DNA from 3 places in the Algoriphagus sp. 4150 genome. Region 1 is predicted to be linked to each of the others. Evidence: riboswitches for the same ligand, from Rfam matches in the RefSeq annotation. Region 1 holds a riboswitch; each other region holds the start of a gene.

Evidence for each region. A riboswitch is a leader RNA that binds a small molecule or an ion and turns the genes downstream of it on or off. The one in region 1 is predicted to bind thiamine pyrophosphate.
Region 2: another riboswitch for thiamine pyrophosphate. It lies ahead of thiS (sulfur carrier protein ThiS); the one in region 1 lies ahead of J2X69_RS04025 (TonB-dependent receptor).
Region 3: another riboswitch for thiamine pyrophosphate. It lies ahead of pnuC (nicotinamide riboside transporter PnuC); the one in region 1 lies ahead of J2X69_RS04025 (TonB-dependent receptor).

What each region holds. Positions count from the first base shown of each region.
Region 1 is NZ_JAVDWS010000002.1:158,352-161,633, forward strand. It holds gene J2X69_RS04025 (TonB-dependent receptor) at 1-1,404, opposite strand, end outside; TPP riboswitch at 1,541-1,637, opposite strand; gene J2X69_RS04030 (fumarylacetoacetate hydrolase family protein) at 1,788-2,633, shown strand; gene J2X69_RS04035 (TfoX/Sxy family protein) at 2,646-2,999, shown strand; gene J2X69_RS04040 (secondary thiamine-phosphate synthase enzyme YjbQ) at 3,210-3,282, shown strand, end outside.
Region 2 is NZ_JAVDWS010000003.1:20,658-23,939, forward strand. It holds gene J2X69_RS06205 (hypothetical protein) at 1-159, opposite strand, end outside; gene J2X69_RS06210 (DUF4412 domain-containing protein) at 171-953, opposite strand; TPP riboswitch at 1,145-1,248, shown strand; gene thiS (sulfur carrier protein ThiS) at 1,286-1,489, shown strand; gene thiC (phosphomethylpyrimidine synthase ThiC) at 1,493-3,282, shown strand, end outside.
Region 3 is NZ_JAVDWS010000037.1:11,083-14,364, reverse strand. It holds gene J2X69_RS23780 (acyl-CoA dehydrogenase) at 1-1,008, opposite strand, end outside; gene pnuC (nicotinamide riboside transporter PnuC) at 986-1,612, opposite strand; TPP riboswitch at 1,643-1,756, opposite strand; gene J2X69_RS23770 (hypothetical protein) at 1,778-1,945, shown strand; gene J2X69_RS23765 (RagB/SusD family nutrient uptake outer membrane protein) at 2,092-3,282, opposite strand, start outside.

The DNA of each region.
Region 1 (3,282 bases):
GTTATCGTAGTAGCGGTCCCGGATGTCGGTATCTCCGGCGATTCTGGCCCATATTATTTCTCCAAAGTGATCCCCATCGTAGCGGTTGGCTCCACCACCTAGAACTACATCCCATTTTCCATTGTCGGAGATATAGTTAATGGACGCGACGGCACCATAGAAGTCATTATCCAGCCATCGCCTACGGATAATATCCGTGCTGCTGATCGTCGAATCTCCGATGATGACATCGGGCAGGTTGTAGTTGGCAAAAGCATCATCATCCCGGTATTGCTCATAATAACCACGTCCGTAAGTGTAGTGTAGTGCACCGTTTACTTTCCAATTGCTGCCGAATTTACCTGCATAAATCAATTGATAATGATCTTGCTGATAATTATCCGTTTCGTTTTCGTAGGTGTAGTAGTTGAAGGTTCTGTCATCTTTGAGTTTTGACTCAGGTAGTCCATACCAGCTTTGGTAGGTTTTCTCCTTACCCGAAAAGACATTCAGTTTCAACACATGGTTTTCTCCAAAGTATCCTGCTGAGACGAAATACGAACTCAAATCTGAGCTGGCCCGATCCACATAGCCATCCGAGGTGATTTTGGATAGTCTTGTATCTACAGCAAACCGGTTGTTCAGCAATCCCGATCCGACTTTGACTGTATGTTTGAATGAATTAAATGATCCGACGGAATTATCCACTTGTGCATAAGCGTCGTCATTTCTGGTATCGGTCTGGAAATTAAGACTGGCTCCAAACGTCGCCGCACCATTTGTGGAGGTTCCCACCCCGCGCTGAATTTGGAGATTATCCACTGAGGAAGCAAAATCAGGCATATTCACCCAGAATACACCATGGGACTCGGCGTCATTCATAGGAATACCGTTTACAGTCACATTGATTCTGCTTTGATCTGAACCCCTGATTCTCATTCCTGTATAGCCGATTCCCGCCCCCGCATCGGAAAAAGTCACCACCGATGGTGTGAAGTTCAAGAGTTGAGGCATGTCCTGACCCAAGTTTCGCTTGGCCAAATATTCCTTACTGATCTCCTGAAAAGTGGTGGGAGTGCTCTGTGAAGCCCGGGTTGCGGATACGATAAACTCCTCCGTCATCAGGTCTGTTGGATTCAATCGTATGGTAAGTTCGCCGGAAAATGGCACCTCCAACGTCTGCTTGACGGTACTGTAACCTATATAAGAAACTCGAAGCTCTAGCCTCCCTGTCTGCAATTTATTTATGGTGAAAAGACCATTTTCGTCAGTGACGCCACCTTTTCCCTGATTTTCTGCCCATACTGAGGCTCCCACTAATACTTCGCCGGATGATGCATCCAGCACTTTACCGCTGAGGCTTTGCTGTGCCCAAGCTGAAATTGAGGCTAAGCATAAAGCCAGACCAAGAAATACTTTGTTCATCTGTAATTTTCCCTTGAGGGAGATTGAGTGAAACATGGGAAAGCTCTAGGGAAGCTTGCCGTTTTTGTTTACCCTGTCGCATTGACAAAATTCAAAATCCGGAAGAGTCGCGCTTCGATTATTTGATTTTGTTTGTTGCTACGCTTGTTCATTTCCCTTCGCCGGCATTACCCGGATCAGGTCGTATGGGTATGATCTCAGCCCGTTTTGTTAAGGCACCCCCTATGATCTACAAGCAAAGGTAGTGGGGAAAAGTTGCTTCGCAAATCCGGCGATTAGAAAAGTGGTTTTGACAAATTTCAATTTGTTGGTAAGAAGTCTTTCCTGTGTTTATATTTCTCTCGATTCTTTTTCCTAAATTTCTAATCAAACCCTATTAACCTATGAAAATCTACAAATTGCCTTCGGGCACACTTTTGCTGAATGAAAATCAAGCTTTTTTTGGTCCTGAGATAAATTGGGATATCATGCTGGCCCAAGAAAATCTAAAAGATTACCTGAAAACAGAATCGAAAACGTGGAAGACCATTTCTCCGGAAGAAGGAGATGAATTGATTGCGAAGGGAATTTTGACACCGATGGGAAATCAGGAAATTTGGGCCGCGGGAGTGACTTATTTTCGTAGCCGGACTGCCCGAATGGAAGAATCCCAAGATGCAGGTGGAGCGGATTTCTATGATAAAGTTTACAATGCTGACCGGCCTGAATTGTTTTTCAAAGCAACTGCAAGTCGGGTTTCCGCACCGGGAAGTTCCGTAAATATCCGAAAGGATTCTACTTGGGACGTGCCGGAACCTGAATTGACTTTGGTGGTTTCTCCCTCGGGAAAAATTCAGGGATACACCTGCGGCAATGATATGAGCAGCAGAAGCATTGAAGGAGAAAACCCTCTCTATTTGCCTCAGGCGAAGGTTTATGCAGGATGTGCCGCGATCGGACCTTGCCTTTATATTACGGATAATGCTCTGGAAGACACTGCCACTATCCGATTGGAGATTTTCAGAGATGATATTTTGGCATTTTCGGGCGAAACTGCACTGACCCAGCTGAAGCGTAAGCCTCAGGAATTGGCAGATTGGCTTTTCCGTGCGAATACTTTTCCAATTGGTTGTTTTCTGATGACAGGAACCGGAATTGTTCCGGATGATTTTACACTGGAGGTGGGAGACCGGGTGAGAATTGGAATTGATGAAATCGGTGTGCTGGAGAATAGCATTGCCAAGATCTAAGACAATTGAACCATGGTCTATGATGAATATTTAATTGAGAGATTAGCGTCAAGTTTTCAGCGTAGAGGAGTTGCTTTCAGCACCAAAAGCATGATGGGCGGAATGATTTTCATGGTTGATGAAAAAATGTGCATGGGTCTGGATCGGAATAAGCTTACTTCCAAAGACCGAATGATGGTGCGTATCGGAGAATTTGCTGAAGATCTGTGTATGAAGCGAACAGGCTGCCGACCGATGGAATTCTCCGGCAAACCCTTGAAGGGATTCGTTTATGTAGATCCTGAGGGGTTTGATTTGGAGGAAGATTGGGAGTTTTGGGTGGAAAAGGCGCTGGAATACAATCCATTGGCGAAAAGAAGTAAATAGGGCTTGCTGAAAAACCGTTCGTATGAAAAATGGGTTAATCATTCAATATGATAGCTTTTGATCTATTACCGGAGTTTTTCAGCATGCCCTAAATAGTAGAACTCATTGGTCATTTGCCGGCGTCCTTACTGTGGCAGCGACTGTATCATGACAAGCAATAATGAATGGAAGAGAGCTTTGTCTATGTATCAAGGAAGCGTATTTTTGTGGATGACTCAATTTTTCCAACATAAACTTCGCTTACCGTCATTTCCCGCAGGCTATCATCTGATTACCGATGAAG
Region 2 (3,282 bases), on a different contig from region 1:
AAATTTCCCTTCATTTTCTCCTGTATAGTCCATCAGGCAGGAACCTTTCACCTTTTTGGAACCGGTAGTGTTACCCAAGAGACTTTTCTCCCCAGTAGATGTACTGCACATAGATGCCGCTATCAGCAGCAGATTGAATGTGATTGCAAGTAGTTTCATGATTCAGCGACTTAAAAGGCCATCCCATTTTTGTATTGGCTCATGTCAATCACTTGCTCGATCTCGCCAAGTTGTATGACTTTCATATTTGAAGAAATTTTACCCTTCTTATCGAAAGCTGTCATTTCCATCATAAAACCCTGCATTTTCTCAGGTATAGCGACTTTATTTTTGGAATAAGAACCTAGGGATTTGGCAAAGGCAGACTGATCAAACTTTACTTCAGGAGCTATCCAAAACTCACCTTTCAGGTTTTCATCTTCTATGATGTACTTCGTTGCGGCGTAACCCAAAATAGTTTTGGTTTCGTTAGTCTTGATCATTTCCGGCATGCTTTCATCTTCCTGTGCATCAGCGGCACTACCAAACATCCCCATCATTGAGGTGGACATAGCCGAATAGGTTTTGTCTTTGGGATTAATAGTCACCATCACATCACTATCCAGATCGTATATAATCAGCATGCCCGCTGTCTCCATACCGAAATAGCTGTCCCGAACATTGTACTTCCATACCTGAGTCATGGGTTTGCCCTTTTCCATGTTCATTTCCATGGTCACTTGGAAATCAAAGCTATACTCAGAAGGAGCTTTAAAATCCTTGGTTTGTCCCATCATTCCTGCTAGGTCAATCCCTCCTAAGCCATTCCCTTCGTTACTTTGATTGTCACCTGAAATGGCTTTGTTTGTCACCTGGTCTTTGAGTTTCTTCAATACTTGGGATTGACCTTCGACTACCATAAAAAACAGGCAGAGGCAGAGTACGTAAATCTTGGAGTTTGTATGTCTTTGCATAGCGTTTGAATTTTGATTGCTATGCCTTAGTCTGTTAGGATGAAAAATGGTAAACAGTCAACTCAAAAAATCTTACAGTCAAGCCCCTAAACCGGGGGATTAAAGATAACGATATCATTGCGGGCATTCAGAACGGGGATTTACAAAACATCCCTTCTTTCTTCCCACTCTCACAATTTATTTGTAGCTTGGGAAAACTTTAGGGGTGTCCTCACTGAATACAGTAAGGACTGAGATTATACCCTTTGAACCTGATGCAGTTAGTACTGCCGAAGGAAAAAGCTAAGTGATACACGTGCTGTGTCTCCCCTGAAGTATATAATTTTTACAGGATGGAGATAACATATAACAATCAAACTCAGGAGGTACAGGAAGAAACATCGGTTTCAGACTTTGTTTTTCGTCAGATAGGCGAAAAACAAAATGGTATTGCTGTGGCAATCAATGAAACCATTGTACCCAAGACAGAGTGGGCAAAGACCTACTTAAAAGCAAACGATAATTTATTGATCATCAAAGCAACTCAAGGAGGGTAAGTTATGAGCAAAAAAGACAAATCACCCATGCAGGGCAGTATTTCAAAAGGACCTATAAGCGGCTCTAAAAAAGTGTATGTACCGGGAAAAATCCACGATATCAAAGTAGCGATGCGTGAAATTGCGGTCTCGCCTACGAAGTTGTTCAGCGGAGGAACAATGAAGAATCCGCCGGTGACTGTATATGACGCAAGTGGACCCTATACGGATGAAAATGCTGTAATAGATATCAAAAAAGGATTGCCGCGCATCCGAGAGCAGTGGATTCTTGACCGCGGGGATGTGGAGCGTCTGGAATCCTCAACTTCAGATTACGGACAGGAACGATTGAACGACAGTTCGTTGGATCATTTGCGTTTTGAGCATATTGCAAAACCTCTGCGGGCGAAAAACGGTGCAAATGTGTCACAGTTGCACTATGCCAAAAAAGGAATTATCACACCTGAAATGGAATATATTGCCATTCGCGAAAATCAACGGATAGAAGATTTGAAAGCGCAATGGAACGGCGAATACGATACGATGTGTGCGCAGCATATAGGCGAAAGTTTCGGTGCGAATACTCCTAAAAATCTCATCACACCTGAATTCGTACGCGATGAAATAGCAGCGGGAAGAGCCATTATCCCAAATAACATCAACCACCCGGAAAGCGAGCCGATGATTATAGGACGTAATTTCTTGGTGAAGATCAATGCAAATATCGGTAACAGTGCCGTGACTTCATCCATTGAAGAAGAAGTGGAGAAAGCAGTGTGGGCTTGCCGTTGGGGTGCAGATACCATTATGGATTTGTCTACCGGGGATAATATTCACGAGACTAGAGAATGGATTATCCGCAACTCACCCGTCCCGATAGGAACTGTTCCGATTTATCAGGCACTCGAAAAAGTAAAAGGTAAAGCAGAAGATTTGACATGGGAGATTTTCAGGGATACGTTGATCGAGCAAGCCGAGCAAGGTGTATCGTATTTCACCATCCATGCCGGTGTGCTTTTGAGATACATTCCATTGACAGCCAAGCGAATGACGGGAATCGTCTCCCGTGGCGGTTCTATTATGGCAAAATGGTGTCTTTCACATCACAAAGAGAATTTCCTTTACACGCATTTCGAGGACATTTGTGAAATCATGAAGGCATACGATGTGGCTTTCTCTCTTGGAGATGGTCTCCGTCCGGGCTCGATCGCCGATGCAAACGATGCTGCACAATTTGCCGAGCTGGAAACATTGGGCGAACTGACAAAAATCGCTTGGAAACACGACGTGCAAGTGATGATAGAAGGTCCCGGACACGTGCCTATGCACATGATCAAGGAAAACATGGACAAGCAGTTAAGAGAATGTCAAGAGGCTCCTTTCTATACCTTAGGGCCTTTGACTACGGATATTGCACCGGGCTACGATCACATTACTTCGGCAATCGGTGCTGCGATGATTGGTTGGTTTGGTACTGCGATGCTATGTTACGTCACGCCAAAAGAACATCTAGGCTTGCCAAACAGAGAAGATGTGAAAACAGGAGTGATCACCTATAAGCTGGCTGCGCACGCTGCGGATTTGGCAAAAGGGCATCCCGGAGCACAATACCGGGATAATGCGTTGAGTAAAGCCCGCTTCGAGTTCAGATGGGAAGATCAGTTCAACTTATCGCTGGATCCGGACACAGCACGTGAATTTCACGATGAAACACTTCCTGCTGAGGGCGCAAAAGTCGCCCACTTCTGTTCGATGTGCGGACCGAAATTCTGCTCGATGAAAATCAGTCAGGAAATTCGAAATGACGCTGAAGC
Region 3 (3,282 bases), on a different contig from region 1:
TTCTGTATGGGTTTTGGCAGCTTCTAAACCTGAGAAAGGATATAATTTGCCATTAATTTCCCTGCACTTTTGGGTGAGTTTTCGGCTTGTTCTGCTTATTTTCTTCAATCCGGAATCTGATATTTTTCCGTTTTTTTCCAGTTCATCCCAGGAAGCACTGACTTGATGATAAAATGCCTCCCGGAGTTCTTGTAGTTTTTCCTCTTGCTTTCTGAGGAGTTTTTTGAAATACCTAAGATGCTTTTTGTCGTATTTTCTGTACTCATGTCTTCTCCAAAACGACTGCTCTATCAATTCCTTTAAGTGAAGAGAAATACCCAGAATATTCGCTGCAAGCGTAGCTTCGGCAAACTGCAGGAAGGGATATTGGTAAACTGAGGCAGTCAATTGAGCTTTTTCCGGAAGAATTTCAAAGCAACGGTTTAGCGGGACTTCAAGGTCATCGCATCGAAAAGCATGGCTTCCCGTGGCTATCATGCCCATGTAATTCCAGCCGTCAAGAATAGCTACATCTTTTCTGTCGAGGACAAAAGCTTTGATCACCGGCTTTCCTTTTTCATCCAACAGTGCCTTCCCATCCTCCAGTATCTCGCAGTTGGCAGTGAGATGTGTTGCATGCAGGGCTCCGGAAGCGTAGGTCCAACTCCCGGAAATGAGGTATTTGTCACCCACCAAATTGGCTTTTCCTCCTACAAATCCACTTCCTGCCAGGCAGAGTTTTTCGTCTGGGAAAATCTCATTGCGAAGTGACTCTTCCATAAAACCGACAAACCAGGCAGCGCCTGCGCACAGTGTAACTGTCCATCCCAGACTCCCGTCCAGCTTGGCCAGTTTTTCTTCAATTTCCAAGGCTTCCGGCAAGGTACAGCCCAGTCCTCCCAAGTCTTTTGGCACAAAAAGCTTAAACCATTTTTTGGAATAAATCTCAGCCAGCCATTCCTCGGGAAGGTATCCAAGTTCTTCTGCTTTGGTAGCGAGTTCGTGGCTAAACAGTTTCGAATTCTCCATGGCTGTGGTCTAGTTCTTTTTTCCAATCGAAATAACCAAAAACGGCTACGACGAAAAGGAAAATGGTAAGAAATGAGATTAGAATCAGTTGCTTGTGAAAGAGCAAAGGAATGGCTACGATATTTGACACATTCAGCCAAATCCAGTTTTCCAACTTTCTTTTTGCCAAAAGCCACATCCCCGCCCAGGCGGTGGAGGATACAAAGGCATCTACTATAGGCACATCGGAGTCGGTAAAATTGGTAAGTATAAAATAGAGAAATGCCCAGCCGCCCAGAGCGATTGCCCAGGTGATTTTCTGCTCAGTACCTGTACTTCTTGAGATTTGTGATGCCCCGGAGGAAGATCTGTTTTTCCACATGACCCAGCCATAAATACTCATTACTAGGTAATAGGCATTGAGCAGGGTTTCGGCGTAGAGCTTGGCATCCACCAGCAAGAAGCCGGAACATAAGATCCCGATGATGCCGGCGGGATAGAGCAATACATTGTTTTTGCGGGCGAGCAGTACTGAGGTGACTCCAAAACCCACAGCGAACCATTCCAGTACACCCGTGGATTTGATCTGCTCAGCGAGCAGACTCATGTCAATATACAATAGCATTTGAATAACGTTTTAGAATTATTCAAAAAAGGGAGAACAGTAATCTAGTCCCTACGCCGGCATTACCCGGATCAGGTGCTCAGTGATCGCTCACCGATGGGTATGATCTCAGCCCGAAATATTAGGGCACCCCTTAATTGATGGTGCTAAGATAGGGATTAATACATGATTTCGCTCTTCGAGCTGGATCACTCTAAGCTCGCTGCGCATAAACCGGATTTTCCGAAACCTGAGGAATTGCGAAAAATAACCAAGCAGGGAGCTAAAACTGTAGCGAAGCACCGGGAAGCTTTCTTGATGGATTGGGTCAAAAGATGGGAGTGGCTGAAATAGAGTAACAAATCCTAAGACAGATACCTTTATATCAGCTTTGGATAAATTGGATTCTGACTTCATTCCAATTCAGGTATGCACTATTTTAAATAAAAAGACCTATTCCCATAGCCGGGAATAGGTCTCTATCATTTTATATGCGTTGCTTATTTACTGCCGCCATATTCTTGATTTTGTTCTATCAGCGTATTGTCCAACTCCAAAAGTGGAATAGGGAGAATCTCATGCTTTCCTGCCACAAAGCCTTTACTTGCAAGTACTTCGGAAGCTTTTCCATTTCTGATTAGATCGAACCATCTATGTCCTTCTCCTGCGAGCTCCAGACGTCTTTCTTCCAAAACTGAATTTATAGAAACAGGAACAGGTGCTAAGCCGACCCTTGCCCTAACTGCATCTAGCAGAGCCTGTGCTCGGCCGGTATTTCCACCTCCTCTTACCAATGCTTCAGCTTCCAAAAGATAGGAGTCTGCAAGCCGGATTTCATAGATATTCTGACGGAAGTTCAGCTCCATTACTCCACCTCCTGTTGATCTGTCTTTCTGCCGTCCTGCAAACTTCTCCAAGAAATAGCCGGTATTGTTGTAGCCTTTTTCATAAGTAACTGCTCCTGCTTTTTCCAAACTGTCCAAATCTGCAATCGTTGCTGATTTACGGGGATCGTTTTTCATCACTTGATATAAATCCGGAGTAACAGTCAAAAAGCTCCATCCTGAAACATAATCCGGTGCAGTATCTGCGATTGGATTGTAACCTCGGGGGCCTACCATGATGTTCAAAAGATTGCCTTCTGTACATCCTACACACCCCCAATCACCATTTGATGTATTCGTAAAGGATACTTCGAAAATTGACTCCGAGTTGAATTTATTGTCAACTTCAAATAGATCGGAGAACTTGTCCAATAATTTGTATCCATACTGGCTGGTTCCGCCCGGAGTACCGTTTACCATTTCAAATTGCTCTGCTGCCATTTCAAATTTTTCCTGCTGCAAATAGACCTTGCCCAAGACAGCACGGGCCATTCCTTCAGTAGCTCTTCCCGCTTCTGTTTCCAGATTGAGCTGGGTAGGAAGGTTGGGAAGTGCTTCCAAAATATCCGCTTCTATCTGAGCATATACCTCAGCAGGATCTGCCTGTACTACGTCGAACATTTCGGATGTGGAGACCGGCTCTGTGAAAAGCGGTATGTTTTTAAAAAAGCGTACCAGATCAAAATAGAAATAAGCGCGTAGGAAGATAGCTTCTGCACGATAGCGTGCCTTTACTGCTTCATCCATAGGTACTCCGGGAAGTTTTTGTATAAGTACATTTGCGCGAAAAACTCCTGAAAAACCCTT